One region of the Anaerotignum faecicola genome, then DNA from elsewhere that is predicted to be linked to it. Evidence: riboswitches for the same ligand, from Rfam matches in the RefSeq annotation. Region 1 holds a riboswitch; each other region holds the start of a gene.
What was found. A riboswitch is a leader RNA that binds a small molecule or an ion and turns the genes downstream of it on or off. The one in region 1 is predicted to bind cyclic di-GMP.
Positions count from the first base shown of each region.

Region 1 (9,964 bases):
CAAAACCTCCTTAAAATTCCTAAAAAACCCCATAACTCATTTTTTTCATCATACCACAAGCACCGAAAAAAAGAAAGAAATCGTGCAATTTGTCATAAATCTGTTGTAAATCTGTTAAGCATTTGTAACGGATATAACAGATTTGTTTCGTTGCTTTTCGGCATAGAGAAAGGGCACTCCAAACGGAGTGCCCTAACATGTGCAAAGCCAATGCTTAACTCAATTTATGTAGCTTGAATTATTTGCCGCCTTTTGCTTTGTATGCTTCGATACCTTTGCCCAGCAGTTCAATACCTCTAGCCATATCTTCAGCTTTCAGGATGTAAGCGATACGCAGTTCGTCTCTGCCCAGACCGGGTGTTGCGTAGAAGCCTTCAGCGGGAGCGTACATAACTGTTTCATTGTTTTCTCTGAATTCGTTCAGCAGGAACAGCAGCAGATCTTCTGTATTTTCAACAGGCAGTTTGCATGTGATGTAGAAAGCGCCGCCGGGTTTCTGGCAAACAACGCCGGGAATCTTCATCAGTGCATCATAAGCAACGTCTCTTCTGTGTTCATATTCTGCTCTTACGCTATTGAAGAAGTCAGCAGGCAGTTTGTACATTGCTGTTGCGCCAACCATGTCCAGAGTAGGAACACACAGACGGCCCATAGCAATCTTGAATACCTGTGCCATGAATTCTTTGTTTTTGCAAACCATGCAGCCGATACGAGCGCCGCAAGCGGAGAATCTCTTGGAAACGGAGTCGATGATGATAACTCTGTCTTCGATGTCAGCCAGCTGACCGAAGGATGTCATTTCTCTGCCGTCGTAAGCGAATTCTCTGTAAACTTCGTCAGCCAGGATCCACAGATCATGTTCTTTAGCGAAGTCAGCGATCACTCTCATGTCTTCTCTGGACAGGATGCAGCCTGTAGGGTTACCGGGGTTAACGATGGAAATCATTTTTGTCTTATCTGTAACAACTGCTTCCAGTCTTTCCTTGATTGCATATTTGTAGCCTTCTTCAGCGTATGTTGTAACGGGTTTTACAACACCGTCAGCAGCCTGAATGAATGTCAGGTAGTTTGTGTAGTAGGGTTCAGCTACGATAACTTCATCACCGGGGTTGATGATGGACAGGAATGTCAGTGTCAGCGCTTCGGAACCACCTGCTGTGATCAGAACATCGTTTCTTTCCAGATTCATGTCGAATCTCTTGAAGTAATCAACGATAGCGTCCTGCAGTTCGGGCAGACCCCAAGAACCAGCGTAAGCCAGTACCTTCTGGTCAAAGCCTTTAACTGCTTCCCAGAATACGGAAGGTGTTTCGATATCGGGCTGACCGATGTTCAGGTGGTAAATCTTAACGCCTGCTGCTTCAGCTGCGTCAGCCATAGGGTTAAATTTTCTAATAGGGGAGTTCTGCATTGCCTGCACTCTGTCGGAAATTCTCATGTTTTTCACTTCTCCTTTTGATATAGATATTTTGTATTTGAAGAACTGCGTACTCTTCTCGGAGGATCTTCGGCTCATTCTGCAGATACGCGCAACCCACATCCTGAAAAAAAGTTCAGCGTGTATCCAATCGCACAATGAATTCCTGAAAATCCCTACCCGAATACAGTATCAGTATACCACTTTTCCGGAGAAAGGCAAGGGGTACTGTGAAATTTTCTACAAACTCAGGTATTTTTGTATAGTTTTTCGTACATTTTTTTGAACGATGCGAAAAAATGTCCAACCGCATTCTGTGAAAAAGAGGAAAACAGACTGAAAAATAGTTCATTTTCTCTTTTTTGGGTAAAGTAAAATACGCTTTTATTGGCAAAAATGAAAACTGAACAATATCAGATGAAAAATTTTCCTGCTCTTTGTTTCCTTCGCACAGGAAAAACAAAAAATCGTACTGTTATATTTTTATTCAATTAAACAAAAAATCCCTTTCATCTGAAAGGGATAAAAATATTGACAAAGTTATTTTGATGCCGCGGAAGGGTTCGGGAAACAAACTGTTCATTACTTTGCTACGCAAAGCAGGCTTTGCCTGCCGCCCCTTCTTGGGCGGTAAGTAGTTTCCCGAATAAAATCCGCAGGCGGCATGGCAGTTTGCTGACAAACCAGCCCAAAGGGCTGCTGCTACGCAGTGCCAGTAGTTCCGCTGAGGAAAACGGGAAGTTTCAAGGCTTTTAGCCGATGGAACTTATCCGTTTATTCTTCTGTTTCAACAAGTCGAAATCCTGATTTCGACTTAGGGGGCGACTGTGTCGACCCCAGTAGGCTTGTCTGCCAAGACCGGTGCCTTTCCCCTGTTGCCGACCGCTAAGCCTAAAATCTCCGCAATATCTCTGGTCTTCAGGTATGTTACGCCGTCCTTGCGGATGAGGCTGACGGTATACGCCTTATCATTATAAAAAATCGTTTCCTTTGTAACCATTTCGTCCTCCTTTCTTTCATAGGCAATGTCCTTCAAGCGGAACCAATGCGTAAAGCCGCTGCCCGCAACAGCGCCGATTCGCACGCCATAGGCACTGCCGTCCGCCGCGATGTATTTTCCGCCGCCGATGTAAATGCCGATATGCCCCTTGCGCCAGACCGCCGCCCCAATGGGTGCCTGCCCGATGGTCGCGATGGGGAATACCGCATCTGCTGTGTCATGATAGCCCTGCGAATTGCGGAGGATGCCTGTCCCCCACGAAATCAGACCACTGCAATCTACACAAACCTGCCCGATTTTCGCCGCGTCGCTCTCCCAGACCAGAGGACCAAAGAGGATTCTCAGTCGGTCATACGTCTTTTGTGTCAGCACCTCGCCCTTCATGCCATAAACATAAGGCGTGCCAAGCTTTCCTCTCGCAAATGCAACCAATTCATGCCCCGTCATTCCGCATCCCCCTTTTCCTGTGTCACTTCCTGTGTCATGCTTTTCCTGTGCTGTGTGCCGAAATAAAATGCAATCACAATCGAAAAAATATTCAGAAACTGCCCACCGTCAATGCGGCTTGTGACTGCCAGAACAGAAAATACCAGCGTCAGCACCAATGTTACAATACTTTTCACCGTCAGCAGATTTCCGACGGCTTCTCTCCAGAATTCCTTCATTTCATTTCCCCCTTTCATTCGTGCGCCGATTGATTCAGATGCTTTTCCAGTCTCTGATAGGCATCACTGACATTGCCGTTTGCGCCAAGCTGCTTGAGCCCGTCCAGTGTTGCCAAAAGCCCGTAGCATATAACGCACTGCTCCTTTTTGATGTTCTCGATTTCCGCCTGCTGTGCCTTCTGCTGCTCCATCCAGTGAAAGCTGCGGTAAAGCAGGGCTCCAAGCGTGCCTAATGCTCCCAGAACGGTCGCAAAGCGGATAATCGTGTCCCCTGTAACATACATTTTGCTCTCCTCCTTTCTGTCATGGAGAATAGCAGCTGCCAAGTCTCAGGGAGTCTCAAGGTATAAAAAAAGACGTTTCGGGGAATCGAAACGCCAAAAAGCTTCCTATTAAAATATGATTTGCATTGCGCCACAAAAAAGGGTTCTTTTTTCACAAAAGAAAAAAGGCTACCATTTTTGATAGCCTTTTCCATTACGGAGATGGAGGGATTTGAACTGCCCACCTCGAAATATAGTCGCGCATTTTCCCTCGCTTTGCTCTGTCGTTGCGCTCCTTATTTCTCGCAGTTTCGGGCTCCCTCCTCCTGCCACCGGCAGCGGTCGCCCTCTACTCCCGCGCCACCGTGGCGCAAAGGTGTGCCCCAATAAGAAAACATGAAGAAAATGAAATAGCGGAAAGGCTACGGATACAAGGAAGTTTCCCGCAGGCATCCTTTGACTTAGGCTGTCAAGGAAAACTGACGTAGTAGACGTACCTTTCAGCATTTCAGAATTCATGGTTTCTTATCTGGGCGCACCTTATGGGTTCCATTTTGCAAAATAAAAAAGACTATCCTTCGATAGTCTCTTTTCTACGGAGATGGAGGGATTTGAACTGCCCACCTCGAAATATAGTCGCGCATTTTCCCTCGCTTTGCTCTGTCGTTGCGCTCCTTATTTCTCGCAGTTTCGGGCTCCCTCCTCCTGCCACCGGCAGCGGTCGCCCTCTACTCCCGCGCCACCGTGGCGCTTCGGGTTCCATTTTGCAAAATAAAAAAGACTATCCTTCGATAGTCTCTTTTCTACGGAGATGGAGGGATTTGAACCCTCGCGCCACGTTAATGACCTATACCCTTAGCAGGGGCACCTCTTCAGCCTCTTGAGTACATCTCCACAAAACGCCTACTGCAATAGTTAGTATATCAAAAACACCCCCTGTTGTCAAATACTTTTTCGCAAACGGGACAAAAAAATGGCGTTCACCATTTCTGATGAACGCCGAATTGCCTTATCGAGCGGTTTTGATTGTCACTGTTTTGGTTGCCTCATCCCAAGCAACCTCTGCGCCAAGCTCATCTGCCACGAAGCGCACGGGTACGAAAGTACGTCCGTCGATGATAACAGGTGCAACGCCGTATTTTTCAAGCATCTTGCCGATGGTCATCTTGATTTCCTTATCGTTGATGGAGAGCGTAACCTCTTTGGTCGCGCCGTTCCAATCCACCTTGCCGCCCAGAGCCTCGGTGATAATTCTGATAGGCACCAGAGTTCTGTCATTGCGGATGACGGGTGCAGCATCGTAAATCACCGCTTCGTTATCCACGTTAACGATACGGCTGCCGATTTGCAGCTTAATGGTCTTGCCTGCTTCAGCCGCGTTGCTGTCATCTGCCGCATCCTTCTGCACGAATGTCGCATCCACGGAAACCTTGCCGACGGGCATGGTAAATGTGTATTCGTTATTGTTCACCTTTTTCAGCTTTACGGCGCTGTTGTTTTTGTCCTTTACCGTCATCTTGTCCAGCTGATAGCCGCTGTCGGGGGTTGCCTTGATGGTCACTGTTTCGCCGGCTTCTGCCTTCGCGGGGGTAACGGAGATTTCGCCGTTTTCCGTCTTACCTGTGCTTACGCCGTAGGTCGGGGCGGAGGTGTCAGAGGAAGAAGAACCGGATTTTCTGCGTGTTACGGAAACAACACAGCTTGCAGGTTCATAATTGCCGCCCATGTCTGTTGTAAATGTATACTCCATAGTTGCATTCGGCAAAGAAGCCTTTAAGCCCTCTACCTTAATGCTGTCAACGTCGCATACAACCTTTGCTGTATCTCCGTTGCAAACGCCGTCAACCGTAAATGTAACACTGCCTGCGCCTTTCAATGTGCTATTATCTACAGTTAATTCTACCTTCTTGGGTGCAACTGTAAAAGGAATCGTTTTTGCAGCTTCTTCGCTGTCAGCCCACTTATAATTATCTGCATCCTTCAAGGTTAAAACAACATCATACACACCGGCATTCTTTCCGCCTTCATTCTTTGTAACATCATAATCAGCTGTTGCGGTTACATCTGCTTTCAATACTGTGCCGTTATAGATCTTGCTTTCCACCGTAGGCACTGCCACTTCTTTCTTTGTAATGGAAATTGCTGTCGCACTGCTTACGGCTGTTTTGCCTTCTGCATCCGTAATCTTAACGGTATAGCTTCCGCTGTCCGCAACATTTTTCGCGGTATATGTAGCTTTTGTTGCGCCTTCAATAGCTACGCCGTTCTTCTGCCACTGATATGTAACACCGGAAACAGACGTTGCCGCTGTGAGAGTAACATTCCCGCCGTCATACTGCTTTGTCGCATTGCCTGTTACGGAAACTGTAGGTGCATTCAGCTTCCACTGCGCATAAACGGTAATATCCGCGGTCGTGGGAATAATATCACTAACCGCATAGGCAGTGCCTTTGCCATCTTTCGCTGTGTTCCATCCGGTAAATGTATAACCGGCACGTCTAAAGCTGCTTGCTTTTGCAAGATGCTCATTTCCTTTAATTTCAGCATACGTTTTTGCCGTTACACCGCTGATATTCGCATCATAAGTAACTTCAATCGTATTTGTAGAATCCTTCAAAGTCCATTTTGCATAATAATTTTCGCTGTCCTTAGGCTTACCTGTATATGCCGCATCGGAAAAGTCTGCGTTTTTGTGCCATTCCACAGTATAGCCCGGACGAGAAACAGCCTCAAAACCTGTCTTTGTCATATCAACTGTTCCGCCGTTTGTCACATAGCAGGTTTTAGTCACAGAACCGGCTTTATTTTTAGCTAATAAGGCATTTAAGATGTCGTTGTTATTTACATAAATATCCTTATGATTATTTGCCCATTCAGGTGCCACTTCGCCTTCTTTAGTATTATACCAGTTATTGATGCACCAATCCCCGATGGTAAAATCAGAAGAATAGACATCACTCATATCATAAATTTTCACAGGTGTTCTCTGGAAAGCACCGACACCAAGCGTTTTTACTCCGCCGGGAAGATACATTTTCAGCACCCTTGTATCATAAAACGCACCGTCTTCAATTGTTTCAAGTTTAGAATTCTTTGAAATATTTACCTCTGCAAGAGAAGTACATCTATTGAATGCCTGTTTCCCAATAACTGTTACGCTGTCCGGAATTGCAATGCTTGTAATGCTTGTCTGTTGAAAAGCACGATTCCCGATTGTTTCAAGTTTAGAATTCTTTGAAATATTTACCTCCGTAAGAGAAGTGCATCCGTTAAATGCCTGTTCCCCGATAGCTGTTACGCTGTCCGGAATCGTAATACTTGTAATATTTGTATGTTCAAAAGCATGGTTCCCGATTTTTGTAATACCGTTTCCGATTTCAAGAGTTTCCAAATTGGTACATTCACTTAAGAAATTATTGGGAATATTCTTTACACCGTCACCAAGCTTTACCTCTTTAAGAGTAGCCTTTTTCTCTTTCAAATTGAAATTGATTGTCCCTGCTCCCAGTTCAAAGGTTTCCAAGGGTGCGGCACCGGGATAGTCTTTTCCCCAAGTCCCTACAGTATCAGAAGAAAGAACCAAGCCCTCATCCCCTTCGATTTTAAGGGATTTCAGAGAAGGACAGTTGATAAATACACCCCTCCCCATGGATTTCACTTTACCAAGCTCTACGGATTCCAGCTTTTCGCATCCGCCGAAGGCATTCGAGCCCCAATACTCTCTACTTCTCCCTCAAAGATAATTTTCTTTAACTCTTTCAGCTGATAAGCGAAAAGGTCGGGCAGTTCCTTTACATCATTCCGAATAATCAGAGTTTTTACGCCGCTTCCAGTTAATACAACACTGGACGTTTTGCCGCCGTTTGGATTCTCGCCGCTATAAAAGTCCACATTCCCCGGATAGGTAAATGTATCAATATTTGCCAGATTACTCATACCATAGGGGCCTACTTCTTTTATATCCTTCAAACCATCGTCAAAATTGATTGTGTCAAATCCCGTTCCGCGGAATGCTGCTGTACAGATGGTATCAATCCATTCCGGCAGAGCAAGCTCACCGGTGTAGGTTTTTCCATCTACTATACAGGTATTCAGACTTTTATCTTTGTCAAAAAATCCGTAAGGAACGGCACTGCCTGTCAGCATTTCATGACCCGGTATCCAATAATCCGAAACATTTTTAGGCTTGAAATTTGTAAAATCAACCGTCGTAATCAAAGGGCAGTACGAATAAACACCGCTGCCGTAATGGGTTACGTTTTCATTAAATGTAATTGTCCCATTCAGCGCCAAATAAGAAAATGCATCTGTACCGATTCCTGTAATGCCATCTTCTACAATAACCTTTGTGATTGGAACAACCTCCTGTGTTGTTCTGTCAGCCTCGACATCGCTGAGTAAGGCTCTTCTCCAAGGAGCAATATCCCCCTCAAAGCTATCAATCGTAATATTTTTCCCGTAGTAATCTGCAATGTTGCCTTCGCCCGAAATGGTTAGGGTATAGCCACCTACTTCTTCGTATCCGTCCTCGGCTGTTGTTGCGTAGGAATATCCGTTTTCTTCCGCCTTGCGGTATAATGTATCGTTATTCTTTACCAGTTCCCACGAAACCTCATCTTCTTCCGTTGCACCGCAGTCCCCTTTTGCAAAAACTTCCCCTTCTGCAACGGCAGTTTCTTGGTCATCATCAGAAGCTGCGGAAATTCCATCTTCTATCTTTTCTTCCTTTACGGACTGCTCAGTCTTTTCCTGCTCTTCCTTCGCAGATTTTTCCCCTTTCTGCTCGTCCTGCTCCACCGTTTTCTCCTGTGCCTGAGGGTCGTCCGTCCCCTCCGCCGCGAATGCCGGCACAGAAACCATACTTGCCGCTACGGTCAGCGCAAGTGCCTTCGCATAATAATTTTTCTTCATATTTTTTCCTCCCTTTATCTGTACTTTCTTTATACCCAATGCGAATAAATTCCTTTTTTCTTCACAAACAGAAAAAGCACCGCCCCTATCCGGCAATGCTCGTTTTTTTGCAGCTGGCTGCCAGTTGAAAGGCCCTGTAGCTTTGCGTCATAGGCTTTCGCCTACTTTGCCGAATTATGCTTGTTTTCTGCGGAATTTATTATTTTATGCAATTTGAATTATGGCAAAAAGGGATTTCTATTACAACCTTAATTTATAAAAAATATCCTAATTTGTAATATTTTTTCGTAAGAGGGTGGTTTTGTTTCGTTTAAAGGCACTACAATAAAAAAGAAGGCAACCCATTTGGGTTGCCTTTTCATGAGAGATATCTTATTTTACTGCAGCAGCTGCTTCAAATCCGCCTCCGGAGTCGTGATTGGTGCAATCCCGAAATTCTCCACAAGGTACTGCAGCACATTGGGCGAAACAAATGCCGGCAAAGTCGGGCCAAGGCGAATGTTCTTGATGCCCAAATACAGCAGGGTCAGCAGGATACACACCGCCTTCTGCTCATACCAGGAAAGCACCATGGACAGCGGCAAATCATTCACGCCGCAGCCGAACGCATCGGCAAGCGCAACGGCAATCTGAATCGCACTGTAAGCATCATTGCACTGCCCGATATCCATCAGACGGGGCAGACCGCCAATGGTGCCAAGGTCAAGGTCATTGAAGCGGTATTTGCCACAGGCAAGCGTCAGCACAACCGTATCCGCAGGGGTCTGCTTTACAAACTCCGTATAATAATTGCGCCCGGGACGTGCCCCATCGCAGCCTGCAACAAGGAAGAAATGTCTGATTGCGCCGGCTTTCACTGCCTCGATGACCTTATCCGCCACCCCAAGCACCGTGCCGCGGGCAAAGCCTGTCATCACTGTATTGCCGCCATTGATGCCTGTAAGCATCCTATCCTCGGCATAACCGCCCAGCTCCAGTGCCTTTTCGATCACAGGGGTGAAGTCCTTATCCGCGCCGATATGCGTCATTTCGGGATAGGATACCACCTCTGTGGTGAATACGCGGTCGGCATAGCTTGCCTTCGGCGGCATCAGGCAGTTGGTGGTAAACAGCACCGGCGCAGGCAGCTCTGCAAATTCCTTCTGCTGATTCTGCCATGCTGTGCCGAAGTTGCCCTTGAGATGCGCATATTTTTTCAATTCGGGATAACCATGTGCAGGCAGCATTTCGCCATGGGTATAAATATTGATACCCCTGCCCTCGGTCTGCTCCAGCAGTAGCTTGAGATCATGCAGATCGTGACCGGAAATCACAATAAACGGCCCCTTTTCCACAGTCAGCGGAACGGTAACAGGTGCCGGCGTGCCGTAGCTTTCGGTATTTGCCTGATCCAGAAGCGCCATGCACTTGAGGTTTTTCTCACCGACCTCCATCACGATGGGCAGCAGCTCCTCCATGCCCCAATCCTCGCCGACAGCAAAAAGCGCCTTTGCGAAGAAATCGTTCACCGCATCATCGGTATAGCCCAGCACCAGGGCATGATGCGCATAGGCCGCCATGCCGCGCACCCCGAACAGAATCAGGGATTTCAGGCTGCGGATATCCTCCTGCGCATTCCAGAGATTCGTCATATCGTAATCGGCAGCGCGACCGCACGGAGCAGCACAGTCCGAACAGTCGGGCACAAGCCTTGCCTTTTCCGCATGTA
Region 1 covers NZ_BHVZ01000001.1:972,401-982,364, forward strand. The annotation lists gene EJE48_RS04750 (pyridoxal phosphate-dependent aminotransferase) at 239-1,438, opposite strand; gene EJE48_RS04755 (NlpC/P60 family protein) at 2,232-2,864, opposite strand; gene EJE48_RS04760 (hypothetical protein) at 2,861-3,082, opposite strand; gene EJE48_RS04765 (branched-chain amino acid ABC transporter permease) at 3,097-3,366, opposite strand; tRNA gene EJE48_RS04770 (tRNA-Ser) at 4,152-4,239, opposite strand; gene EJE48_RS04775 (leucine-rich repeat protein) at 4,355-6,994, opposite strand; gene EJE48_RS04780 (leucine-rich repeat protein) at 7,015-8,256, opposite strand; cyclic di-GMP riboswitch class I at 8,362-8,437, opposite strand; gene hcp (hydroxylamine reductase) at 8,634-9,964, opposite strand, start outside.

Region 2 (9,964 bases), on a different contig from region 1:
GCCGTAAAGAAGGACGAACCGAAAATATTAAAGCCGCTCAAAAGGAAGGAAACCGCATAAAAGCGAAGTCCTCTCACAGTCATGGCATAAAGCTGTGCATCATAGCCGACAAAAAGCCCCGAAAGCACGCCGGCAAAAAGCACCCCTATCGAAAGCAGCACAATGCCTGTCCCCAAAAGCAGCTTCAGGCTCTTTTTCAGCACATTCTGCAGCTCCGCCTTCTTCCCCGCACCATAGTTGAAGGCAACGATGGGCGCAGAGCCATAGGCATAACCCAGATAAATCGCAATAAAAATAAAATTGACATATAGAATCACGCCATACGCCGCCACGCCGTTTTCCCCCGCAACCTTCATCAGCTGTGCATTATAGAGCATTCCCACCGAGGACATGGAAATATTCGACACCAGCTCGGAGGAGCCATTCGTACAGGCATGAAATAATGCGCCGCCCATCAGCCTTGTTTTCACCAGAGAAAGCTTGCTGCTGTTTTTCCTTGCAAAATAAACAAAGGGAATCAAGCCGCCGACACATTGCCCCAATGCCGTTGCCACCGCCGCACCTGCCACGCCCCAGCCAAGCACCGCAATAAACAGCGCATCCAAAACCATATTCGTCAGCCCTGCGGCAATCGTTACAATTAAGCCAAGCTGCGGCTTTTCCGCTGCAATCAGAAAGTTCTGGAACATATTTTCCAGCATATAAAAGGGAATCCCCAAAAGCACAAGCCTCCCGTAAATCATGCCGTAGCCAAGCATGGCATCATCTGCGCCCATTTTAAGAAGGATTTTTTTCAACGCCGCAATGCCGAGCATCGTCAGCACAAGCCCCAAGCCAATCGCAAAATAAATCAGCATGGAAAAAATCCGATTTGCCTCCTCCTGCTTGCCCTCTCCCAAGGTTTTCGCCACAAGGGCAGTGCCGCCTGTCCCCAGCATAAAGCCGAAGGCACCCAAAACCAATGTGAAGGGGATCACAAGATTGACTGCCGCAAAGGCGGTTTTCCCAACAAAATTGGAAACAAACAGCCCATCGACCACGCCATAAATCGAGGTCAGAATCATCATGGCAACCGAAGGGATGACAAACCGAATCAGCCTGCGATAGGTAAAATGATCCGATAATTGGATATTCATACGTCTTCTCTCCTTTTCAATTCAAAAAAACAGCCCGGTTATTTGCATAACCGAGCGCACTCGACATCTTTTCAACTTTGTAATTGCGACTACAAGTTCTCCGATGAAGATATATTTTATTTGATGATGACTATTGTAACAGAAATAAAGGTGCTGTCAATCCCCTTTCTTATGCCCTTATGCCAAATCCACGCCAGCAATATGCCGGATAACCTCTCCTGCCAGAATCATGCCTGCCACCGGCGGCACAAAGGAAAGACTTCCGGGAATCTGTCGTTTGCCCGTCTCCTGCGATTCTGCCGGCTTTTGGGGCAGCTCCTTAGAATAAACCACCTTCACGCCGCGAATGCCGCGCACCTTCAATTCCTTCCGCATCACCTTCGCCAGCGGACAGACGCTTGTTTTGGAGATATCCGCCACCTCAAAACGGGTCGGGTCAAATTTATTTCCTGTCCCCATGGAGCTGATAACCTCTGTCCCCGCTTTTTTCGCTTCTTCTATCAGAATCAGCTTGGAGGTCACCGTATCAATCGCATCCACAATGTAATCATACGAAGCAAAATCCAGCAAATCCCTGTTTTCCGCACCGTAAACCACAGGATATTCCACCACCTCGGTCTCCGGCAGAATCTCATGAATTCGCTCTGCCATGACAGACGTTTTCCTTCTGCCAATCGTTTTCTGCGTTGCAATCAGCTGACGGTTGATATTTGTCAGGCTTACCACATCTCCATCCACAAGGGCAAGGTGTCCCACGCCGCCTCTTGCCAGTGCCTCTGCCACAAAGGAGCCGACACCACCAATACCGAACACTGCCACACGCGCCTTTCTCAGTTTTTCTATGCCTTCCTCTCCCAGAAGCAGCTCCGCTCTGGAAAATTCATTCAATTCGCTCATATCATTCCTCTCATTCCTTTGGTTCTCTCAGCTCCTTGGGCAGCTTTTCCCAAGGCAGCCGCTCATACAAACGGAAAATCTTTCGCACAATGCTGTCGCCGCCATGTCCCTTTAACTGCCGCTTCGCCGCCGCCTTTGCTTCCGCTTCGGCATCCGCAGTTGCATAGGAAAGCTGTGCAGAGGTCAGCATGGAAAGATCGTTTCGGTTGCTGCCAAAGGCAACACATTTCTTCTGCGGGATTTCCTCCATCAGCCGCTCCAGCATATATTTCTTCGTTGCATTTTTATGATAAATCTTCAAATGACAGTATGTCTCCGGCGTTTCCGATTTATCCCGCAGGAAAAGCAGCTCCTGTTCGGTATCCATCTCTTTTAGTTCTGCCTCCAGTGCATCCGCATCCGCATCCTGCAGCACCAGCAGGATATACACCACAACACCATCCTCCGGCATTTCTCCATAAATATAATTGCGGTAAGGCGATCGGCGGTTAGAAAGATACAATTCTCGTTCCACCTCATTTTTAAATTCGCCAAAATAAATCAAAAGCACATTTTGCCAGACCACGTTCAGGAAATAATGATACTCCTTCTCCTTCACAAGGGTGCAGATTCTGTCCACCCATTCCTTCGGCAGTCCGCTTGTCGCACGGTATCGCTTATCCTTCACATCATACAGCACCGCCCCATCCATCGCGATAACAGGCAGGCGCAAATCAAGCCCCTTTAAATCCGCCATCAGCGAAGCGGGTGTACGCTCTGTCGCAATGGTAAACGGCAGGCCATCCTGCAAAAGCTGATTCAGCTCAAAGGAGGCATAGGGCGAAATACCGTTTTTTTCATCGTATAATGCCCCGTCAAAGCCCGTCACAAAGAGATAGTTCTCTGTCCTTTTCCGTGGCAGATGCAGATTATTGACCCCCAGAGAAACCAGAATCCCGATAATCGTTTCAACAGAACGATTGATTGCCCCCTCCAGCGGTGTATACCCCACATTAGAGAGGCAGACACTCAGCAGTACAATCCCTGCCAGCGCAGAAGCACCCGTGCGCTTCAATAAAACCGTCACATACATCACAGGAATGACCGCAAAGGAAATCACCAGATATCGCAGGATACGCACCTGATAGGGAATATATTGGATCAGATACAGCACCAGAAGCGCAAAGACCGCCCCAAGCAGTGTGCCGATAATACGGTTTATGGAAACCTGTATGCTGTTTTCCGCATAGGGCTGCATACAGATAATCGCGGCAATCGTAGAAAAAATCGGTACGCCTTCCTCTCCGCGCAGAACATAAAGAAAAAAGCAGATGGCAACCGCCAATGCTGTTTTCACCATACGCATACCGACTCTCGGAATATTTGCAACCATAGGATTTCACTCCTTTTCGCTGTTCTTATTGGCAAAGTATAGAGGAAATCCCTTCTTTCTGTCAAGCTATCTGCCAAAAAAATGCAGGAAAATGCTTATTTTACACGGTTTCCCCCTCACATAACAAAAAAACGCAGAATTTTCATCTGCGCTTTTTTTATAAATATGCCGTACCCTCTGCCACGATAGCAACGCTGCCCGTAATTTCAATTTTCGTAACCGCTCCATTCTGATAGGAAGCTGTTGCGCGCATCACGCCGCCGGGCTGCTTGAGGGAAACGGTAACATCCTTCTTCTCCCTTGCCGCCAGATATGCCCCGACAGCAGAGGTTCCGCTGCCGCAGCCTCTTTCCCAGATGAGACTGACATCCTCCACCGCAACCAACGGTTTCAAGCTTTTCTCCTGCTCATCAAACAGCAGAAGCCCAAACACAGGCGGCAGCTCCTTCGCCCAGACCCTTGCCGCGTGTTCCGCCTTTTTTGCGGCATTCTCGCCCCAAAGGGACGCAGGGACGAGGATATGCGTAATGCCTGCGAAAACAACTGCGGTCAGCTCAATTCTTTCGCCGTCCAGCGTAAATGCTCTCTTTTCGATTGTCTGCGGTAAGGGCATTGCCACTCTGCCAAGAAAGCGATGCTCCGCTTCTCGTTTCATTTCGCAGCGAACAAGCTCCTCCGCACCGGAAACCTCAAGCGTAATTTCCGTTTTTTCGCCAATCTGCAGATTTTTCTTCTGCGCCAGCCATGCCGCCAGAGAAAGGCTGGCATTGCCGCAAAATTCCCCCGCCATCATTTGCAGGCGTTTTTCTGCCGCAGGATTTTCCGCTTCCTCGATATAGCCTGCCTGCTCAGCGTATACACTGCCATAGGCAATCAGCCTTTCTGCCACAGCAAGCTGCTTCTCTCTTGCCACAGGCGTTTCGATGAGCAGTGTCATATTTTCCGTAGGGCTTGCTTTGATGAATTTCACTTCCATCCGACCACTTCCTTACTGCTGAAAACGGCTCAGGAAGGCTTTGGTACGTTCTTGCTGGGGATGATTGATGACCTGTTCGGGTTCGCCCTCCTCCACAATCACGCCGCCATCCATAAAAATAATATGATCGGAAACATCCCTTGCAAAGGACATTTCATGTGTCACGATTACCATTGTCATGTGTTCCGCCGCCAAATCCTTGATAACCTTCAGAATTTCGCCCGTCAACTCAGGGTCAAGCGCGGAGGTCGGCTCGTCAAAGAAAAGAATTTTCGGCTTCATTGCCAATGCACGCGCAATGGAAACACGCTGCTGCTGTCCGCCCGAAAGCTCACAGGGATAAGCGTTTTCCTTGTCCGCCAGTCCCATTTTTTTCAGCAGCTCCCTTGCCTCGGCATAAATTTCCTCTTTTTTGCGCTTGCCGATCAGAATCGGCGGTTCGGTGATATTTTTCATGACGGAATAATGGGGAAACAGATTAAAATTCTGGAACACCAGACCGAAATGCTTTTTGATGCCCTGCAGGGTTTCCTTTGCGGCATAAACCGCCTTGCCCTGTGCGTCCGCCTTTGCGGCATAGTCTCCCAAATAAATCAAATCGCCGCCATCCATGGTTTCCAACATGGTTGCGCAGCGCAGAAGGGTTGATTTCCCAGAGCCGGAAGGCCCAATGATAGACACAACCTGTCCTTCTGTTACAGACAGAGAAATATCCTTCAGCACTTCGTTTTCCCCGAAGCTTTTATTGCAGTGCTTAATTTCCAATACCTTATTCATTGTATGCCCTCCTTTCTTAATGGTAATAGCTCAGTTTCTTTTCAATGCGTTCCATTGCGAATGCAACCACAGCATTGAAGATGAAATAGAACACACCCGCAACGAACAGGGGCATAATACTTGTTCTTGCAGATGCAATCTGTTTTGCTACGGTGAACATTTCCTCATACGCCAGTACGAACGCCAGAGAGGTATCCTTTACCAGTGTGATAACCTCATTCGTCACAGGAGGCAGTACGCGCTTCACCATCTGCGGGAAAATGATGCGGAAAAAGGTCTGGTTTTTATTATACCCCAGAACGGATGCCGCCTCATATTGTCCCTTGGGGATGGATTCGATACCGGAACGGTAAATTTCCGCAAAATATGCCGCATAGTTAATGGAAAAGCCGATGATAATCGCAGCGAAGCGGTACCATCTGGGCAAAGAAATACGGAACAGATAATAAGGTGCAAAATTCACCACCAGAAGCTGCAGCATCAGAGGCGTGCCGCGCAGAATGGCAATGAAAACCTTAATGACTGCCTGTAAGGGCTTTATTTTTGACATACGCCCGAAGGCAACCAAAAGCCCCAAGGGCATGGAAAACAGCAGTGTCAGCACAAAAATCATCAGGGAGGAGCCCATGCCGCTTACCAGCTGCTGTGCAATAATCGCAAAATTCATAGTAAATTTCCTTTCTTAACCGTAAAATGCAGGAATCCGAGAAATTCCTAAAACGCAGGAAAGGCGGCAGGAGCTTTCCCACCGTCTTTCCCAGCTTTTTTCATAACTGTCTCTTTCTTATTTTCCCAGGCAAAGCATCTGATCCAGATTGTAATCCTTATACTTTGCTGCGATTTCTGCCAGAGTACCGTCCTCTGCCATTTCGTCCAGTGTTGCCTGTACCTGATCTCTCAGTTCTTCATTGCCCTTCTTGAAGCCGATTGCATACTGCTCTGTGGAAAGGGGCTCTTCCAGCATTCTGAATTTATCTGCCTTTGTTGTCAGCTGATACTGTGCTACGCCGATATCTACCGCGATGGCATCATTTGTGCCTGCCTCCAGATTCATGAATGCTGTGTTGTAATCTGCGATTTCATCCAGAGATGCGAAGGAATTTACTACATCTGCCTTGGATTCATCCTGCAAAGCGGAAAGTGCGGAGGAGCCTGCCTGTGTAATAACGTGCTTGCCTGCCAGATCAGCCTCTGTCTGAATATCGGAATCCGCTCTTACAATATATACGATGCTGTTGTCAACATAGGGTTTGGAGAAGGTGTATTCATCCTCTCTGCCTGTCATGGTGAAGCCGTTCCAGATACAGTCGATTGCACCGCTGTTCAGCTCCATATCCTTTGCATCCCAGTCGATGGGCTGCTTTACCAGCTCCCAGCCGTTTCTTTCGCAGACCTCAGCAGCCAGATCCAGATCAAAGCCGGCATAATCGCCGCTCTCTGTTCTGTAGCCATAAGGAGGATATTCCGCATCGAAGCCTACAGTGAAGGTCTTTGCGCTGTCAGAGCCGCCGCAGCCTGCCAGAACAGACGCACCCATAACCATTGTCAAAAACAGTGCCAAATACTTTTTCATACGCTATCGTCCCCTTTTTCATATCGTTTTTTCGTTCCTGCGGAGCGCCGCTCCTTTGTTCTTCATCATAGTATCACATTGCTACGCTAAAGTAAAGCAAAAGAATCTGCTTTTTCTTCCTTATTTTTTATGCAAAATACACAAGTCCTCTCATGCCCTGTGTGCAGTGCCTGCCACCTCTTTCTCCCATCCGTCTGTACGCCGAGTTTTTGTCGATTTTTCAGATTTTTTGCGATTTTCTATTGACAAACGCGAAAAAAGGTATATAGTGTAGGTATAAAAAATAATACAATCAATATCAGTAAAAGATGCAGCCGTAGTCGACAGCATCTCAAACGATAATAGCAAACCCATCGAAAGGTGGCGACGCAAAGCTATAGGGCCTTCCCCCTTGAAAAAGGGCTGGCAGCCAGTTACCGAAAGGAGATTCCGTATGAAACGGCTTTTTTCTTGTGTTTGCACATTTGTTGCAGCCTTTATTTTAATGTCTATGACAGGCGTGGTAACAGCCAGCGCTTCTACAGGTTCTATTGACACTTCCCATGCAAAAGATGGTTTTGTTACCGTAAATTACACTTCCGATTCCAAATTGAAGGTCGGCATCCAGTACGGTGACAATAAGACCTCCTATAAAAACTGCCCCAGCGGCAAAACTGCAGAGTTCTCTCTGGATCAGGGCGATGGCACATACACCATTACCGTATGTGAAAACATTTCCGGTACAACCTATCAGGTTGTCAGCAGAGAAACCGTAAATGCAAAAATCAAAAACGAATATGCTCCCTACCTTATCTCCACCGCAGATGTGCAGTTTGCAGCAGGTGATGCAGTCAGCCAAAAGGCGGCTGAAATCTGCAAGGGCGCAGCAACCGATGCAGAAAAGGTAACCGCAATCTACAACTACATTGCAGGGCATTACACCTACGATACAAAGCTTGCAGATGAAATCACATCCGGCAAGGTAAGCAAATATATCCCTGACACAAGTGCTACGCTGAACAGTAGCAAGGGCATCTGCTATGACCTGTCTTCTCTGTTTGCAGCTATGTGCCGCAGCCAGAGCATCCCTTGCTCTTTGACAAAGGGCTATGCCGGCAGAAGCTACCATGCTTGGAACAAGGTAAACGTAGACGGTGCTTGGTATCAGATTGATTTGACCTACGCTGTAACAGAGCGTGTACTGAACGCAAACAGCCTGTCCGATTGCGTATCTCCTTTGCACTACGCACAGCAGAGCGATTCTCTTGCAATCGCAGCATAACAGATTGTAATAATGTAATAAAGAAAAAACACATAGCAGGAAGTCTTTTCTTCGCTATATGTTTCCTATAACAAAACCATTTCTACCTTTACAGATAACGCAGACACAAACGCATGGTATTATCTGGCGGTACAGGAAGCAACCAATAGCCACTACAACACAAGCAAGGAAAACTCTGCCTATGAAAAATGGACAGGCTTGCGCAAAACACTTGATTGAATCGGATTAAGATGATTATAATAAATTCGATTCAGGTGTTTTGCATAAAAGCAACGCTTATTTTTCATTAAAAACAGACAAGTTTTCTATATTTAGATAGCGGCATGTCCCCATTTTCCGTGCCGTCATCATTTTTCCATATTTTTTCAACAAAACTTGCATATAATTGCATACAAATATGTTGAGAATCCACAAAAATACTTGAAATTTTATCAAGTTGTGATATAATACATTGTAACAGAACTTTGCAATGTATTTTATCTATATAAATACATTATAGTATTATCTGTGCGGCTCGTTGAAAGAGCGTGTGTACAGACAAAGGCACAGCCGACGAAAGCCGGTGTCGCAAAGCCAAGGGCCTAACCGAATTTTTCTTCGCAAGGCAGCCGGTTGCCAAAAGACATATCGTATCCTCCTTCTTCGGGTCTCACAAGAACAAAGAAGGAGGATTTTTTATGATGAAAAAGAAATCAGGCAAACGCTTTCTGTCCTGGCTCTTGGCTGCCGTAATGATAATTGCGTTGATGCCGGCGAATGCGTTTGCGAAGGATGACAACGACTATGGCGGAATTGACACCTACGCCAACCAAAGCAATAACAATGTGGAGTTCTGGTGTACCAACTCCAACGTTAATGTAGGCGGCAAAACATCTACATCCCTCGACAGTCTGCTTTCCGGCAAAAAAACAGCTTGTTTTTCGCAGGAAACAGCTTTGCAGACAGGGACTCTTAAAAACGGCTCCGGTTTAACAGGCAAACTCTGGAAAGTAATGGTTCAGAATAATAACAACAAGCAGACCGGTGGTGAAAATGTCAATAAAACCGATACAGGTACTGAAATCACTTCCATTTGGGGTGAATGGAAGTGGATACCTTTTCAGTGGTATCAATACCAGTACAATTATCTTACAGCAGATGGGAAAACAGGTACCCTGCGCGCGAACCAAACTGTAGTTGTTTATTACAAACAGGTATTTGTTACAGATTCCAACTACGGTATTATCTACGGTACTGACTGGGGATATAGTGATGGTAGTCATGATGATGCTCCTACAAAGATAACCTACCAATTTGCACAGGAAAACAATGATGGCAGCACTACTATACTGAAAAGCGGAGATTACTGGTATGCAGATAAACCCTATCTCATTAAAGGTATTGGTGCACAGTTGAACCCTAAATATGAAATTTCCAAAATCACTGTTGATGGTGCCGAACAGGATCTCGACAAAGAAGTCTCCATTGACCGTAAAAATCCCCATGTAGTTACCTTCTACATTAAAAGCGTAGAAACAACCAAAGTTCAGTACCACTGGATTGGTGCAGAAAACCTTGCGGTAACATTGCCTACTGATAATGCAGAATATGACTGGGATACCACAGCAAACTTAACCGATGAAGCAGCAGCATTTACGCCTAACCTCATTAAAGAAGGCAAAGACGGTGTTAAATATATGTTCTCCGGTTGGTATGATAACTCCGAGTTTAAAGGTAGCCCCGTAACTTCTATCACTGTCTCCGATACAAACTACACCTTCTATGGTCGTTGGACTTCTGCGGCTGTTGAAGTTGATTTGAACAAGGATGACAGCAATACCAACAGATTTGAAAAAACTCTGACTAATGCAGAAAAGCTTTCTGATGACGCTAAACGCGAATTTACAATCAGCATTACCAATGATGACGATTCTAATGAAACATACACAGGTACAGCCACTGTAAGCAAAGAAAATCCCACTGCACCCTTTGA
Region 2 covers NZ_BHVZ01000014.1:191,368-201,331, reverse strand. The annotation lists gene EJE48_RS10930 (MATE family efflux transporter) at 1-1,136, opposite strand, end outside; gene EJE48_RS10925 (tRNA threonylcarbamoyladenosine dehydratase) at 1,314-2,033, opposite strand; gene EJE48_RS10920 (HAD hydrolase family protein) at 2,044-3,405, opposite strand; gene EJE48_RS10915 (hypothetical protein) at 3,563-4,381, opposite strand; gene EJE48_RS10910 (amino acid ABC transporter ATP-binding protein) at 4,394-5,158, opposite strand; gene EJE48_RS10905 (amino acid ABC transporter permease) at 5,175-5,825, opposite strand; gene EJE48_RS10900 (amino acid ABC transporter substrate-binding protein) at 5,943-6,731, opposite strand; cyclic di-GMP riboswitch class I at 7,065-7,152, shown strand; gene EJE48_RS10895 (transglutaminase-like domain-containing protein) at 7,165-7,992, shown strand; cyclic di-GMP riboswitch class I at 8,525-8,612, shown strand; gene EJE48_RS10890 (S-layer homology domain-containing protein) at 8,670-9,964, shown strand, end outside.
Region 2: it holds a riboswitch for cyclic di-GMP, as region 1 does, so the genes downstream of both, EJE48_RS10890 (S-layer homology domain-containing protein) here and EJE48_RS04780 (leucine-rich repeat protein) in region 1, are expected to answer to the same signal.

Region 3 (9,964 bases), 220 kb from region 1:
AGATGATAAGGGAAATATCCTGATTACGGTAGCGTTTGAATACCCCGTCATTGAAAATAAGGACAATAACGCCTTTATCACAGCGGTAAATGAACAGTATAAAAAGGATGCCGAAGCTGCTATTTCCGAAGCGGAAGCGGAATTTAAGGATTCTGCCGCGGCAGTCCTTGCTTCCGAGGGCAAGAATTACCATCCAATGGTTTTCACACGCTCCTTTGAGGTTAGTCTGAATCAGGATAACCTGCTTTCTATCACACAGCTGGATTATGCGAATACCTACGGCGCACATCCCAATACGCTGAAAAGCTCAAAGACCTTCAATCTGGCGGAAAATAAAGCGCTTACGCTGAGCGAGGTTCTGGGGAAGAATGCCGCCGATACGGATAGCTATGTGAAGGAAAAATTTGACGCGTATGTCAAAGAAACCGTAGGCGAATTGCTTGAGTATTATCAGCAGAACAGCGAGAAAGCACTCTCCGCAGTCAATTTCTGCCTGACCGAGGATGCACTGGTTCTGTATTATAATCCTTATGATATCCTGCCTTACGCGGCAGGCTCGCCGGAGGTAAAAGTACCTTATGCGGATACAACCATAAAGCTTGCTTTGTCTGAAAGCTGATGGTTTTAAGGCAATAAAAAAGGAAGGGATGTTAACCCTTCCTTTTTTATTGCCTTTTTTATCCTAATTTAGACCAATCGCGTGTTTCGCGCAGCTCTGTCCATTTTTCATGCTTGGAATTCTCTTTGAATTCGTAGTAATGGCTGTTGGTTGCCTCCTGCACGGGCAGGTAATACCAGCTGCTTGTATCAGCGTTATCCGTCCATGTAATCATGTCGGGAAGTAAATCCGCCGGAGTCTCAGGGAGACGCTTCAGCACACGGTTTACCAGAGACATGGTTTCTGCACGGGTAATCTGATTCTGGGGACGGAATGTATCGTCGCCGTAGCCGCTTACCCAGCCATGGTTCGCCGCAACCGTAATCTCGCCTTCTGCCCAATGCCCGATGATATCGGTGAAGCTTACGGGCGTTTTGTCGCCGTTGTTGTCAAAGCGTGTTGCGATTGCCGCAAATTCCGCACGCGTGATGGGTGCGTTCGGGCGGAATGTCCCATCGGGATACCCTGCGATAATGCCCATCCTGCTCAGCGTGGAAACGGAGCTGCAATACCATGCATCTGCCGCCACATCGGAGAAATCATTCTGATGTGTGAAGTTTTCACTGCGGATACCATCCTCAAGCAGACGGAAGAAGATTGCCGCTACCTCTGCACGGGTGATGGAATTCTGCGGCTGTACTTCGCCATTCCCGTAACCAACAATGTAAGCAAAGTGGTCAGTGTTGTTCAGACCCAGTGCGTCATCATCAGGAATTTCTACTGTCGGCTTGGGCTTGGGACGATGTCCGCCGCCACCGCCGCCACCACCGCTGGGAGGTGCGGGTTTGTATGCCGCTTTCAATGCCATCGAGGTCGTTTCTCCTGCGATGGGAGTGTATTCATCATAATATTTAGAACCGTCTACTTCTTTTCCCCAACGCGAGATAGCATCCCAGTCATTTTTTTCGGTATTCCATTTATACCAACCGTCATAGAACCAACCGGTGATTTCTTTGCCATCAGCAAGAATTTTGTCACCGGACATATCGGTAGCTTTTGGAAGCGTAGAAGTAGAATTATACAGGAATAAATCATCAGCCATATCGGTTGCCGTGTTGTTATACAGAGCTACACCTTCCTCAACAGTCAGATTTGTGTGATCATAGGTGTAAACACCGCCACCAGCTGTAGCGGTATTATTTTTTACAGAAGCACCTGCTTCAATGTTTATAGTCATAGGTGCTTCTGTGTTTGGATATGCATAGGTGGCAATACCACCGCCGGTAGCGGCATTGTTTTCCTCAATACAAGCACCTTCGGAGCATGTGATGATCGGCTGAAAGGCTCCGACAGTCTGTGCGTAGATACCGCCACCGCGAACAGAGGCTTGATTATTTTTAATATCAACCTTGCCTAAATTCAGAGAGGTGACATTAAGGGCACTAATGCCGCCACCTTCATTTGTAGCACTATTGCCACAAATGCGGGTTGAATCTCCGACTGTTAACATAGTATTGTTACCTAAATAGATACCGCCGCCGCTGTGGGTAGATTTGTTTTTGGTGATTTCAGTTCCGCTAATAGAGCATGGGAGGCTTTGTTCTGCAGTCTGCACAGAATCATAGTAAATGCCCCCACCATTATAAGTACATTCATTTTCTGAAATAGAGCCGCCTGTAATTGTAAATTCAACAGGAAATATAGATTTACTACTGCTATTTACAGGACCGATGCAGATACCGCCGCCACTCTGGATCGCTTTATTCTTGCTAATTGTAGTGTCAGTCATGATAAGAGAACCACCTCTTACACCAAGACCGCCGCCATAGCTAGTGTTGCCTTTGTTAGCAGTATTGTCTGTAATCCGAACATCGTTTATGATTAAGTCGCTTCTGAAGGAAGAAATACCACCGCCGGCTGCGTATAAGTTACCATGACCGTCTACCGCTGTATTTCCGGAAATAGTACCACCCTTGATTGTAACGGTACTGTTTGAACAGAAGATACCGCCACCATACCTTGCTTTATTGCCTTCAATATTACAGTCCGTTAATTCAACAGTGCAGGAACTGATACGGATGCCGCCACCACAGCGGATGAAAGCTTGGTTATTTTCACCGTCCTGTTTGCTTGAAAGATCCCCACCTGTAATAGTACCATTTTTGATTTTAACATTGATTACCGGAAGATTAAACGTATCCGGATAGGTCTCCTCATATTCAGAGAGGAAGGGGGAGCTTTTGAAATCGATATTGGGGAAATATGGATTTTCAATGCTATGGCTTTGTCGGAGTATCGTTTTAAGCTCATCTGGAAAATCAACCGTAGGAGTAATTTCAATCGCACGTTCTCCTTCGTCGGCAGTTAAGGTTTTCCCATTCAAATTCAGTGTAATAGATTTGTTGATACTGATGTTTGCGGTTACATCCTTCGCCAGTACAACGGTATCGCCGTCTTGAGCAGCTCTGATTGCTTCTTTCAACGTATCGTATTGTGTTCCATCGATGGTTGCCTCATGCTTTACTTCGCCAGTTGTTTCGTCTTTGTTTTCATCTTCACCCTTGATAGGAGCAGGGTTGCTTTCGCCCTCGTCTTTCGTTGCTTCTCCACCGCTTACAGGTGCCAGTAAAGGCTTTAAGGTTTCATCTTTACCGTTCTGCCCCTCACCGGAAGAAGTAGAAGTACCGGTTGTCCCTGAGGGGGGGGCAGTTTCGGTCTTCTGTCCGCCGTTCTCAGGTGTGCTTGTTGGTTCTGTTGTTTCGCTGTTGCTTGTTCCGCTTCCATTGGACGAGCCGTCAGACTGTTCTGCAGCAGGCGCGCTATTCGTCTGCTGAGAGCCTTCGCCCCCGGCACCATCCTCTGCGAATACCCCAACTGGCGGCAGGGCAAGCGTCATAGAAAGTGCCAATGTCCAAGTGAGAAGCTTCTTGCCTTTGTTTTTCTCTGTCATAAAAACCCCCCTTTTCCTGTTTGCGGGTTTCGGAACAGGGAAACAATATGTATTTCGGTAGCCGGCTGTCCTGCGGCAAATCCCCTCGCCGTTTAGACCCTTGGCTTTGCGACATCGGCTTTCACCGATTGTGCCTTTTTCTGTACATACGCCCGTTCCTGCGTCCGCACAGAAATAAAAATAGTTACATTAGTGTTGTATAAGAATAGAATAGCATATTCACATAAAAAGACAAGTGCCTTTTTATTTTTTTGTAATATTTTGCCATACAAAAAGAGACAAAATCCTTAAAAAAGAGTATAATATGAAAAAACAATGAACGAGGTGAGCCCTTTTATGAATGATTTCGTAAAGAAAATGTTGGATTATAACCGTGCCTTCGTGGAGCATGGTCTCTATGAAAAGTATACCACAACCAAGTATCCGGACCGTAAAATCGCCATTCTTGCCTGCATGGATACCCGCATGACGGAGCTTCTGCCTGCCGCCCTCGGCTTGAAAAACGGCGATGTCAAGCTGATTAAAAACGCAGGCGGTCGCGTGATGCACCCCTATGGCAGTGTCATTTTCAGCCTTCTGGTTGCAGTCTATGAGCTGGGCGTGGATACGGTCGTTGTCATCGGGCATGATGATTGCGGCGGTCGCCTGCTTGACCCGAAGGAAATGATTGCCAAGATGAAGGAACGCGGCATTTCACAGGAAGCGATTGACCATGTGGATGAAAACCATAAAAACGTGGAGCAATGGCTGACCGGCTTCGGGGATATCAATCATTCTGTGCAAAGCACCGTCGATGCCATTAGGGAGCATCCGCTGCTGCCTAAGGATCTGGAGGTGCTCGGCTTCATCATGGACCCCCATACGGGCGCAGTCCGCGGCGTTTCCGAGAGAAAAGAATAAAATACAAAAAGTCGCTTTTCGCTTTACGAACGGCGGCTTTTTTTCTTTTACGGAAAATTTATAAAATTTCGCTTGACAGAATGGACATACAGCTGTATGTTATAAATAAACATACACTTGTAGGTAAAAGAGGTGAACCCCATGGAAAAACAGAAATTACCCGATACAGAGCTCAAGGTCATGCAGGCAATCTGGCATATCGAATCCCCTGCCAGCACCTCTGCCGTCCGCGAGGAGCTGCAAAAGGAACGCCCTTGGAATTTATCCGCTTTGCAGACCCTTCTGGGCAGACTGGTGCGCCGTGGCTTTTTGCAGACGGAGAAGCAGGGCAAAAGCCGCTATTATACCCCCCTCGTCACAGATGAGGACTATCTCGCGGAGGATAGCCGCCGCTATTTTCAGAAATGGACGGGTGGCTCTCTCAGGGATTTGGTTGCCTGTCTTTATGTCAATCATTCGGTTACAAAAGAGGACTTAGAAGAATTGAAGGCGTTTATCGAGGACGAAACGGAGGGGTGAGCTGCCATGCGTATTTTTCTGGAATATTTGAAGGTCGGCCTTTGGATGCTTCCGATTATTCTGCCGGCACTTTGGCTTTTGCCGCGCCTGTCTAAGCGGTATGCCGCTAAGGTATCCTATGTCATCTGGCTTGTGCTTGCCGTGCGTCTGCTCATTCCGTGGAATCTGACCCTTCCGCAGGAAACCGCCCCCATCCATGTGGCAATTTCCGAGGAGCAGGCGAATGAATGGGTACAGGCGAAATTCAATCCCGTGCAGGCACCGCCAAAGGCAGAAGGCGCAGCAGCCGCAGCACAAAAGCAGACACAGCCCCAAGCCGAACCCTTGCAGCCCTTGCAGATTGGCTTTGCGCTCTGGCTGGCAGGCGTGCTGTTTTTCGCCCTGCGGACAGCGGTTTCCGTTTTTCGGATGAAAAGGCTGCTCCGCCGTTGGGAGAAAGAGCCCTCTGCCGAAGCAAAGGCGTTTTTCGCCGAAACGGCAGGCAAAACGCAGCCGCGGCTCATGGTTTGCCCTGTGCTGGAAAGTCCTATGGCGGTCGGTTTATTCCGCACAACTGTCTATCTGCCCCATGAGCACTACACCGCGCAGGAGCTGGAAATGATTTTCCGTCATGAGCTGATCCATTGGCGGCGGAAGGATTTGTGGTATAAGCTGCTGCTGCTTGCCGCAAGAAGTATCCATTGGTGCAACCCTTTGGTCTGGCGGATGGCAAAGCGCGCAGAGCGGGATTTGGAAATTTCCTGCGACAGCATGGCGGTGCAGGGCAGGGATGCGGCGTATCGCAAGGCGTATGGCCTGATGATTTTGCAGGAGGCGGAGCGCAGCATCGAAAAGCAGGCAGCATTGACAACCTGTTTCACCGATGGGAAACGGGCATTGCAGGAAAGGCTGGTGGAGATTATGAATCAAAGCAAACGAAAAAAGGGCATGGCACTGGTTTCTGTTATGCTTGTGCTGACATTGACCTGCGGTTGCCTCATCAGCTGTGGAAAGGACGAGAAAGCATCGGAGTCCACGCAGGATACAGCAGTAAGTCAAGGCACCCTGACCGCAGAACAGCGCAAGCTGACTGAGCGGTGGGCAGAGGCTCTTTCCGACAGAGATGGCAAAATCCGCTATAAAGAGATGGGCAAGGCTGCCAAGGCGCAGTTTATCGCAGAGCAGAAGGCGCTTGGTGGCGAGGATTGGAATTATGTCATCGGCGGCTCCAGCCCTTGGGTGGATTCCTATACCATCGAGGAGCGCGAAAATGCAGCCATGATTACCTATACCATGCAGGATAGCCAGCCTGCTTATTACACCATGAAGGAGCTTTTGAAATTCGGGGAGGAAAACGGAAAAACCGTTGTCGCCGGCTATCTCACCTCCAATCTCTATTGGGAGGACGGCAAGGTGCATCCCACCGTTTCCCGTACAGAATCGGATTTGGACGAAGGTATTTGGGACTTTCTTTCGCAGAGCGTGGTCGGCTTTATCAGCCAAAGCGGTTGGGATGTGTATGAATTGGAGGCCTTCAATTTTAACCGCATCAGCGTGACACGCACCCCTCTGGCAAACGGCAGAGAACAGGTGACCGTGGATTTCGGCTTGAATATGCATTATAGAAATCCCTTCCGCGACCCCGATGAGGCAGGCTATATCCGCCGCGCAAAGGAGGCGGGACAGTCTGTGTATGCTGTGTATTATAAGGAATATTATGAGGAAAAAGAGGGAAATACCTATTTCCGCTTTACCTGCGAGGTGCAGGCGGATGCACAGAAAATCAATGAGGACACCTGCTATCCGGAAACCTTCCATCTCTATAATGATGATTTCGATCCGCATAGGATTACCTTTCACAAGAAAAATCCCGCTTGGGATGGTTGGTATGAGGAAACACCTACGGATGGCTGGTTCTGCACCGTTACCCCTGCCAAGGATGCGAATACCGTCACCGTTGCCAGAAAAATCCGTATCGAGGATGCCACAGGCAGAACGAATAACGGCTATTTCGATTTGAATCTTGACTATACGACCACCCTCCCCGTTGCGGAGGATGCAGCCTTTACCGTTGGCGGCGCAGGCGAAGCCCCTGCCATGCTGAACGCGAAGGAATGGCTTTCCCGTCTGCAAAGCGGAAAGGTCGGGCAGAGCGTGACGCTGTTCTTCGGGAAAGATGCAAACGGAAACACCGTAATTACCGAGGGCAGAGAAGGCTTCTGGTCGAAGAAGGCCGTCTGATTTGTCGATATTCCCAAGGGGCGCGCACATTGCGCGCCTCTTTTTCCTGTGCTATACTAATGACATTTCAGAAAGTAAGGAGTGACTGTAATGAAGATAACCTATCTGCACCACAGCGGCTTTTCCGTTGAAACCGAAACAAAGGTGCTTTTGTTTGATTATTATACAGAGGGCGGCAGAAAAGCGTATTTCGACCCCGCCGCATACCCCGATAAAGCAGTTTTCGTCTTTGTCTCCCATGCACATGAGGATCATTATGACAGACGGATTCTTTCGTGGGCAAAGCTCCCCAATGTCCGCTATGTGCTTTCCTTTGATGTGCGGACAGAAGCAGGCTTTGAAGGCAGAGTCCTCTGCGCCGAGCCGCACCGGACATACGATTTTGACGGCATTTCCATCCAAACGCTCCAATCCAATGATGAGGGTGTTGCGTTTCTGGTCAAGGCGGATGGCAAAATCATCTACCACGCAGGCGATTTGAATTGGTGGCATTGGAACGGCGAGCCGGAGGACTTTAATGCCGATATCGAAAAAAGCTATACTGCGGAAATCAATCGGCTGAAGGGCGAGAAAATAGACGTTGCCTTTGTCCCTGCGGATTTGCGCCTGCAGGATAAATATTTCTGGGCGGTCAATTATTTTCTCAAGACCGTCGGCGCAAAAAGGCTGTTTCCCATGCACTTCTGGGGACGCTTTGATGTCTGCACGATGCTGCGTCAGCTTGGCTATGGTGAAACGATTGCGGAAATCACGCAGGAAAACGAAAAATTTGAAATTTAAACGGAAATTCTTAAGGAAATCTTCAAGTTCTTCCGCGGAATTTCATTTATACTAAGGATAGAAAAGAATCGGTCGAAATCCTGATTTCGATTGTGGCTTAGTTTTTTAGCGGAAGAAGGAAAGGCAATGAAGGGAAAAAACTGGAGGGAATATGAACCGCCGAAGCGCCGTCGGCGCAGAAGAAGAAAGGGCGGACTTTTGCGCAAGCTGCGTTTCGCAGTGGTGCTGTTTTTGGTTGGCTATGTCGGCTTTCTGGTCTATTATAATTTCGGCAAGCCCTATACCGTTGCACTGGATGCAGGGCATGGCGGGGCGGATGTCGGCGCAGAGGGCGTGATACAGGAGGTCGCACTGACGGAGCAGACTGTAGCCGCGCTGCAAACCCTTCTGGAGGAGGACGGACGCTTCCGCGTGGTGCTGTCCCGTAAGGCAGGCGAGGGCGCAACCGTCACCGAGCGTAACCATAAATTCCGCCGCAGACACCCCGATTTAATGCTCTCTGTCCATGGCAACGCAAGCGACAGCAGCAGTGCCAATGGCTTTGAGTGCTATCCTTCGCCTCCCGGCTATGAAAACCACGAAGAAAGCCTTGCCTTTGCTGCATGTCTGGCGCAGGAAATGCAGAATATAGGCGCAAATCTCCGCGGTACGGGCATTGCAGGCGTGCGCTATGGCTATTATGATGAAAACGGCAATAAGCTGCTGCGCGATTCGAGCGATACCACGGTCTATTCCTATGATACCTTTGGTATGCTCAAAAATATGAGCTGCCCTGCGGTTCTGGCGGAGCAGTGCTTTATTACCAATACATCCGATGTGGAAAGCTTCGGCACGGAGGAGGGCTGCAAGCATGCGGCAGAGGCGTATTACCGTGCCATTTGCGGTTATTTGGAGAGCGCAGACAGCCGAGGGTAAGGCAAAAACAAATAAGCGAACGGCTAAAAGCCTTAAAACTTCAAATAAGCTATCTTAACGAAAAAAAGTCCTCGAGAGAGGACTTTTTTTAGTCGATTTTGATATTCTTTTCGCTGAGCCGTTGGTTGACGTTTTCCTTCAGCAGTGTATACACCACCGAAACAATCGGGATAAACACCAGCATCCCGACAATCCCGAACAGGCTGCCGCCCAGCGTCACCGCAACCAGCACCCAGATTGCAGGCAGTCCAATCGAGCCGCCGACCACCTTCGGGTAAATCAGATTTCCTTCAATCTGCTGTAATACAATAAATAGCACGATAAACGCAGCTGCTTGCGAGGGGCTGATCGTCAAAATCAGAAACGCCCCTACGACACAGCCGATAAATGCCCCGAAAATGGGAATCAGTGCCGTAAATGCAATCAGCACCCCAACCAGAACAGCAAAGGGGAACCGCAGAATCGTCATGGAAATGAAGAACATCATCCCCAGAATCACCGCCTCTAGGCACTGCCCTGTCAGGAAATTTGAAAACGTGCGATACGTCAGCGCGCAGATTTGCAGAAAACGGTTTGCGTGCTTTTCCTTCAGATAGGCGAAAATCAGCTTTTTCATCTGCCGCTTCAGAAATTCCTGCTGCAACAGGATATAGCAGGCGAAAACAAGACCGATGAAAAATGTCCCCACGCCGCTCACAATTCCTGTCGCTACGCTGATGGTAGAACTCAGCATGGAATTTGCCCCTATGCGGAAGAATGTCACAAGCTGATTCAGAATTTCCTCCCAATTCAGCTGTGCCTGTACCTCGTCTATGTAGTCCACCAGCTCAGGATGGTTGGAAACAAGCTGTTCCGCCTTTTTCATCAGTATGGGCACCTTTTCGGGCAGTGTTTTCCCAAGCGTAGCAATGGTATTTCCCAGCTCCGGCACAACCACAATCGTCACAAGGCTCAATAGTGCCAGCACAAAAATCAGCGTCAGAATCAGGCTGACGGGTGCGGCAAATTTTTTCTGCTTTTCCTTTGCGTTTGCAAACAGCCGCTTCCGGATGCGGTTCATCGGCACACTCAGCACAAATGCA
Region 3 covers NZ_BHVZ01000001.1:752,423-762,386, reverse strand. The annotation lists gene EJE48_RS03655 (stalk domain-containing protein) at 1-619, shown strand, start outside; gene EJE48_RS03650 (S-layer homology domain-containing protein) at 678-3,548, opposite strand; cyclic di-GMP riboswitch class I at 3,602-3,693, opposite strand; gene EJE48_RS03645 (beta-class carbonic anhydrase) at 3,885-4,448, shown strand; gene EJE48_RS03640 (BlaI/MecI/CopY family transcriptional regulator) at 4,590-4,967, shown strand; gene EJE48_RS03635 (M56 family metallopeptidase) at 4,974-7,187, shown strand; gene EJE48_RS03630 (MBL fold metallo-hydrolase) at 7,278-7,967, shown strand; gene EJE48_RS03625 (N-acetylmuramoyl-L-alanine amidase) at 8,094-8,882, shown strand; gene EJE48_RS03620 (AI-2E family transporter) at 8,971-9,964, opposite strand, start outside.
Region 3: it holds a riboswitch for cyclic di-GMP, as region 1 does, so the genes downstream of both, EJE48_RS03650 (S-layer homology domain-containing protein) here and EJE48_RS04780 (leucine-rich repeat protein) in region 1, are expected to answer to the same signal.